Regions from separate parts of the Klenkia sp. AC732 genome, predicted to be linked through region 1. Evidence: riboswitches for the same ligand, from Rfam matches in the RefSeq annotation. Region 1 holds a riboswitch; the other holds the start of a gene.
What was found. A riboswitch is a leader RNA that binds a small molecule or an ion and turns the genes downstream of it on or off. The one in region 1 is predicted to bind S-adenosylmethionine.
Positions count from the first base shown of each region.

Region 1 (3,185 bases):
ACCGGCTCAGGCGCTCTTCGCCGCGCGGAACCCGGCGTCGAGGTCGGCGAGGATGTCCTCGATCCCCTCCAGGCCCACGGCCAGGCGCACCAGGCCCGGGGTGACGCCGGCGGTCAGCTGCTCCTCGGGGGTCAGCTGGGAGTGCGTGGTGGACGCCGGGTGGATGACCAGGCTGCGCACGTCGCCGATGTTGGCGACGTGGCTGTGCAGCTCCAGGGCCTCGACGAACGCCTTGCCGGCGGCGACGCCCCCGACGATCTCGAACGCCAGCACGGCGCCGGTCCCCTTGGGGGCGTACTTCTTGCCGGCCGCGTGCCAGGGGGAGGACGGCAGCCCGGCGTAGTGCACGGACTCCACCTCGTCCCGGGCCTCGAGCCACTCCGCGACCCGCTGGGCGTTGGCCACGTGCCGGTCCAGGCGCAGCGACAGGGTCTCGATGCCCTGCACCACCAGGAAGGCGTTGAACGGCGAGATGGCCGGGCCGAGGTCGCGCAGCAGCTGCACCCGGGCCTTGAGCGCGAACGCCGGGGCGCCGAGGTCGGCGTAGACCACGCCGTTGTACGTCGGGTCCGGGGTGGTGAACATGGGGTGCCTGCCCCCGGTCCAGTCGAAGTTGCCGCTGTCGACGATCACGCCGGCCACGGCGGTGCCGTGCCCGCCCAGGTACTTCGTCGCCGAGTGGACGACGACGTCGGCACCGAACTCGATGGGCCGGATCAGGTACGGGGTGGCGATCGTGTTGTCCACGATCAGCGGCACGCCGTTGCGGTGCGCGACCTCGCTGACCGCGGAGATGTCCAGGACGTCGCCCTTGGGGTTGCCGATCGTCTCGGCGTAGAAGGCGCGGGTGTTGTCCTGCACGAGGGCCTGCCAGGCCTGCGGGTCGTCGGGGTCCTCGACGAAGGACACCGTCACGCCCAGCTTGGGCAGCGAGTGGTGCAGCAGGTTGTACGTGCCGCCGTACAGCGACGCCGAGGCCACGACGTGGTCCCCGGCCTCGGCCAGGTTGAGGATCGCCAGGGTCTCCGCGGCCTGCCCGGAGGAGACGGCGAGGGCGGCGACACCGCCCTCCAGCGACGCGACGCGCTGCTCCAGCGCGTCCTGCGTCGGGTTCATGATGCGGGTGTAGATGTTGCCCATCTCGGCGAGGGCGAACAGGTCCGCGGCGTGCTGGCTGTCGCGGAACTGGTAGCTGGTCGTCGCGTAGATGGGCAGCGCGCGGGCGCCGGTGGTGGGGTCGGGGCTCGCTCCGGCGTGGATCTGCCGGGTCTCGAAGCTCCAGCCGCTGGGGTCGGTCATGCGCCACGTCCTCCTGGTGATCGGGAGGGCCCGGGCGTACGGGCACTCCGTCGCTTGCGCGGACGGCGGGCGCCGTCCACACCGGCTCTTCCCCTGGAGCACCGCAGACGGAGTAGCGGTTGCCGGGCAGCCAGCCAGGTGCTTGTCGCTGCCTCTCGTGAGCCGTGACGATCGTAGGACGACCCGGCGGCCCGCGTCACCCTGGGTCAGGCGGGGACGGCCGCCGTGCCCCCGGCCAGCAGCGCGTACCGGCCGCCGCGGGCGACCAGTTCGTCGTGGCTGCCCTGCTCGAGCACCCGCCCGGCGTCGAGCACCGCGATGGTGTCGGCGTCCCGGACGGTGGACAGCCGGTGGGCGATGGTGATCGTCGTCCGGCCGCGGGCGACCTCGTCGAGGGCGGCCTGCACGGCGCGCTCGGTCTCGTTGTCCAGCGCGCTGGTGGCCTCGTCGAGCACCAGCACCCGCGGGTCGCGCAGCAGTGTGCGGGCGATGGCCAGCCGCTGCTTCTCCCCGCCGGAGAACCGGTGGCCGCGGGCGCCGACCATGGTGTCGTAGCCGTCGGGCAGCGCGGCGATGACCTGGTGCACCTGGGCGCGCCGGGCGGCCTGCTCGATGTCGGCGTCGGTGGCGTCGGGCTTCGCGTAGCGCAGGTTCTCCCGGATCGTGGTGTGCAGCAGGTAGGTCTCCTGGCTGACCACGCCGACCACCCGGGCCAGCTCGGCCAGCGACAGGTCGCGGACGTCGACGCCGTCGATGGTCACCCGGCCGGTGGTGACGTCGTTGAGCCGGGACACCAGCGAGGCCAGCGTCGACTTGCCCGAGCCGGTCTCGCCGACCAGGGCCAGCGTGCTGCCGGCCGGGACGACCAGGTCGACGTCGGTGAGGGCGGCGCGGGCGCCGTCGTAGGAGAACCCGACGTGCTCGAGGCGGACCTCGCCGCGCACGTGCGGCAGGGCGACGGGCTCGGCCGGGTCGTCGATGTCCACCGGTAGGTCCAGGTACTCGAAGACCCGGCTGAACAGCGCCATCGAGGTGATCAGCTGACCGCCGACGTCCAGCAGGCCCATCAGCGGGCGGAACAGGGTCCCCTGCAGGGCGGTGAAGGCGACCAGCGTGCCGATCGTCATGCCACCCGACGTCGCGGGCAGGCCGGCGACGAGGTAGATCAGCGCCGGGATCCCGGCGAACACGATGCTCATCGAGGCCATCCGCCAGCGGCCGGCCAGCTGGGAGCGGACCTCGAGGGCCACCAGCTCCTCCGACGTGCGGGCGAAGCGCTGGGACTGCGCCGGGCCGGTGCCCAGGGTCTTGCCGAGCTGGACGCCGGAGATCGACAGCCCCTCCTCGACCTGGGTCTGCATGTCCGCCATCCGGCGCTGGCGCTCGCCGGTGACCTCGCGGCGCATCAGCGCGACCTTGCGGGTCAGCCAGATCGCCGGCGGCAGCACGACGAGGGACAGCAGGGACAGCCGCCAGCTCAGCGCGGCCATGGCGACCACGGTGCCGACGACGGTGGTGGCGTTGGAGGCCAGGCTGGTGGCGGTCGAGGTGACCACCGACTGCATGGAGCCGATGTCGTTGGTCAGCCGGGACTGCACCTCACCGCCGCGGGTGCGGGTGAAGAAGCCCAGCGACTGGCGCTGCAGGTGCGTGAAGACCGACGTCCGCAGGCCGTGCATGACCTTCTGGCCGACGGTGGTGGACAGCCAGGTCTGGACGACGCCGAGCAGTGCGGTGGACGCGGCGACGGCGACCATGCCGGCCACGGCCCAGGCGAGCAGCCGGACGTCGGCGTGCGGGAGCGCGTCGTCGATGACGGTGCGGACCAGGAAGGGGGTGGCCAGGGCGATCAGCGAGCTGAGCACGATCAGCGCCATGACGGTGCC
Region 1 is NZ_CEEDOS010000018.1:59,329-62,513, reverse strand. It holds gene metX (homoserine O-acetyltransferase MetX) at 1-2, opposite strand, end outside; gene AC0IVP_RS10690 (bifunctional o-acetylhomoserine/o-acetylserine sulfhydrylase) at 7-1,299, opposite strand; SAM riboswitch class IV at 1,345-1,462, opposite strand; gene AC0IVP_RS10685 (ABC transporter ATP-binding protein) at 1,506-3,185, opposite strand, start outside.

Region 2 (3,185 bases), on a different contig from region 1:
TGGCCTGGTCGGCACCACCATCGGCTCCACCGCCGCGATCGTCCCGCTGACCATCGGCGCCGTCCCGTTCCTGGCCCGGCTGGTCGAGACCAGCCTGCGCGAGGTCGCGCACGGCAAGGTCGAGGCGGCCCTGGCGATGGGCGCCCGCCGCCGGGACGTCGTCCGCACCGTGCTGCTGCCCGAAGCGCTGCCCTCGCTGGTCGCCGGCGTCACCGTCACCGTCGTCGCGCTGATCAGCTACTCGGCCATGGCCGGCGCCATCGGCGGCGGCGGCCTGGGCGACTTCGCCATCCGGTTCGGCTACCAGCAGTTCCGCACCGACATCACCCTGCTCACCGTCGCCCTGCTGCTCGTCGTCGTCCAGGCGCTGCAGTTCGGCGGCGACACCTGGGCGCGCCGACTGGCGCGTCGCTGACCACCCCATGGAGAACCTCGTGCGTCGCCTCGCCCTGACCCTGTCCGCCCTCACCACCACCGCGGTCCTCGCTGCCTGCGGCGGTGGGGACGCCGAGCTGTCCGGCGCCGACGAGCCGCTGCGCGTCGGTGCCTCGCCGGTCCCGCACGCGGAGATCCTGCGCTTCGTGGAGGAGAACCTGGCCGAGGACGCCGGGCTGGACCTCGACGTCGTCGAGTTCACCGACTACGTGCAGCCCAACGTCGCGCTGGACGACGGCTCGTTGGACGCCAACTTCTTCCAGACCGTGCCCTACCTGGAGGAGCAGGAGTCGACCGCGGGCTACGACTTCACCGCCCTGGAGCCGGTGCACGTCGAGCCGCTGGGCATCTACTCGCAGTCGCTGACCGACCTGTCGCAGCTGGAGCAGGGCGCGACCGTGGCGATCCCGAACGACCCCACCAACGCCGCCCGCGCGCTGCGGCTGCTGGAGGCCAACGACCTGGTCGTGCTGGCCGACACCGGTGACGCCGCCCCCACCTCGCTGGACGTGGAGAGCAGCCCGCTGGACCTGGAGATCTCCGAGGTCGAGGCGGCCCAGGTGCCCCGCTCGCTGGCCGACGTCGACATCGCGGTGATCAACGGCAACTACGCCATCGACGCCGACCTGTCCCCGGCGCAGGACGCCCTCGCGCTGGAGGAGGCCGAGGGCAACCCCAACGCCAACCTGGTGGTCGTGCGCGCCGGTGACGAGTCCGACGAGCGGATCCAGACCCTGGAGGAGCTGCTGCACTCCGACGAGGTGCGCCAGTTCATCCTCGACGAGTACGACGGCGCGGTCATCCCCGCGTTCTGACCCGCACGGCCCCGGGCCGGGCAGCTCCTCGCGGGGCTGTCCGGCCCGTGCCGTCTGTTCTCCACCACGTCGATCGGGATTGACGGGTAGCCCGGGGGTCTGCCAGGCTGGGACCAGGTCACGAGTACCAGCGCGAAGCCCCGGCTCGCTGGTCGGCAACCCTTCCACCGCGATGGGGTGCTCCGGGTGACGACCCGGCGGCTGCGCAGCGCAGCCGCAAGCGCCGGTCCCGCCTCGCGTGCGGGCCCTGACCCACCAGGAGTCCGAGCATGTCCACGACCCTCGCCTGCCGTCCCGTCCCCGCCCTGCTGCCCGCCGTCGGCGCCGACACCCGCGTGCCGCTGGTCACCGGCGGCACCGCGCAGTACGCCAACCTCGACGTCGCCGCGAGTGCCCCGGCACTGGCCGCGGTCGCCGCCCGAGTGGCCGAGGCGCTGCCGCTCTACGCCAGCGTGCACCGCGGCGCCGGCCACCTCTCCCAGGTCTCCACGGCCCTGTACGAGTCGGCGCGGGACACCGTCGCGGCCTTCGTCGGCGCCCGCCCGGACGACGTCTGCGTGCTGACCCGCAACACCACCGACGGCCTGGGACTGCTCGCCGGCTGCCTGCCCGCCGGTGGCGCGGTGCTGGTGCTGGACTGCGAGCACCACGCCGACCTGCTGCCGTGGCAGCAGCGCGAGCGGTCCGGCGGCGGCGCCTGCACCGTGCTGCCCACCCGGCCCACCGTGGCCGACACCCTGCGGGCGCTGGGCGAGGCGCTGGCCGCCCGGTCCTACGCCCTGGTCGCCGTCACCGGCGCCTCCAACGTCACCGGGGAGTCGCTGCCGTTGGCAGACGTCGTCGCGCTGGCGCACGCCGCGGGTGCCCGGGTGGTCGTCGACGGCGCCCAGTCCGTCCCGCACCGCCGGTTCTCCCTCGCCGACTCCGGTGCGGACTGGGTTGCCTTCTCCGGGCACAAGGCCTACGCACCCTTCGGCGTCGGCGCCCTGGTCGGGCGGCGGGACTGGCTGGACACCGGCCGCCCGCACCTGGCCGGTGGGGGAGCCGTCACCGAGGTCACGGTCGAGTCGGCCGGCTGGGTGGCCGCCCCGCACCGGCACGAGGGCGGGTCGCCCAACGTCCTGGGCGCCGTCGCCCTCGCCGCCGCCTGCGACGCGCTCGCCGCGCTGGCCCCCGGCGAGCTCGAGGAGCACGAGCGGGCCCTCCGCGAGCAGCTCGTCGAGGGGCTGGACGCCGTGGACGGCGTGCGGCTGCTGCGCATCTGGTCGGACTCGGTGGAGCCCACCGGCGTCGTCGGCTTCACCGTCGCGGGCGCCGACCCGGGCCTGGTCGCGGCGTACCTGTCCGCCGAGCACGGCATCGGCGTGCGGGACGGGCGGTTCTGCGCGCACCCGCTGCTGGCCCGGCTCGGCGTCCCCGAGGGGGCGCTGCGGGCCAGTGTCGGGGTGGGCACCACCGGTGACGACGTCGCCCGGCTGGTGACCGCCGTCGCCCGGTTCGTCGCCGACGGGCCGGCGGTGGACTACGCCGTGGTCGAGGGCCGCTGGCAGCCCGTGAGCGACCCGCGCCCGGTCGCCGGGCTGGCCGGCGCGGACCTGACCGCCGTCGCCCGCGGCGCCGGGTGCGGCGGCCCGGCGGTCTGACCGGGGGACGACGGGTGAGGGGGCGTGCGGCCGGTCCGCGCGTCCCCTCGCACCGGCGGGCGTGTCCGACGGCGCAGCGCCCGGGTCACCGCCGGCTGGCCGAGGGCGATGCCGCCGACGACGAGCGCCGCGCCCACGACCTGCCGGCCGGTCAGTGACTCGCCACCCAGCAGGCAGCCCAGCGCGACCCCGGTGAGCGGGTTGAGCAGGCCGATCAGGCCGACGGTGCCGGTGCTCAGGTGGCGCAACCCCGCGAACCAGCAGACGAACGCCAGCGCGGTGGCCACCGTCG
Region 2 is NZ_CEEDOS010000022.1:5,707-8,891, reverse strand. It holds gene AC0IVP_RS12185 (methionine ABC transporter permease) at 1-415, shown strand, start outside; gene AC0IVP_RS12180 (MetQ/NlpA family ABC transporter substrate-binding protein) at 435-1,250, shown strand; SAM riboswitch class IV at 1,367-1,479, shown strand; gene AC0IVP_RS12175 (aminotransferase class V-fold PLP-dependent enzyme) at 1,520-2,893, shown strand; partial or broken gene AC0IVP_RS12170 (DMT family transporter) at 3,007-3,185, opposite strand, start outside.
Region 2: it holds a riboswitch for S-adenosylmethionine, as region 1 does, so the genes downstream of both, AC0IVP_RS12175 (aminotransferase class V-fold PLP-dependent enzyme) here and AC0IVP_RS10690 (bifunctional o-acetylhomoserine/o-acetylserine sulfhydrylase) in region 1, are expected to answer to the same signal.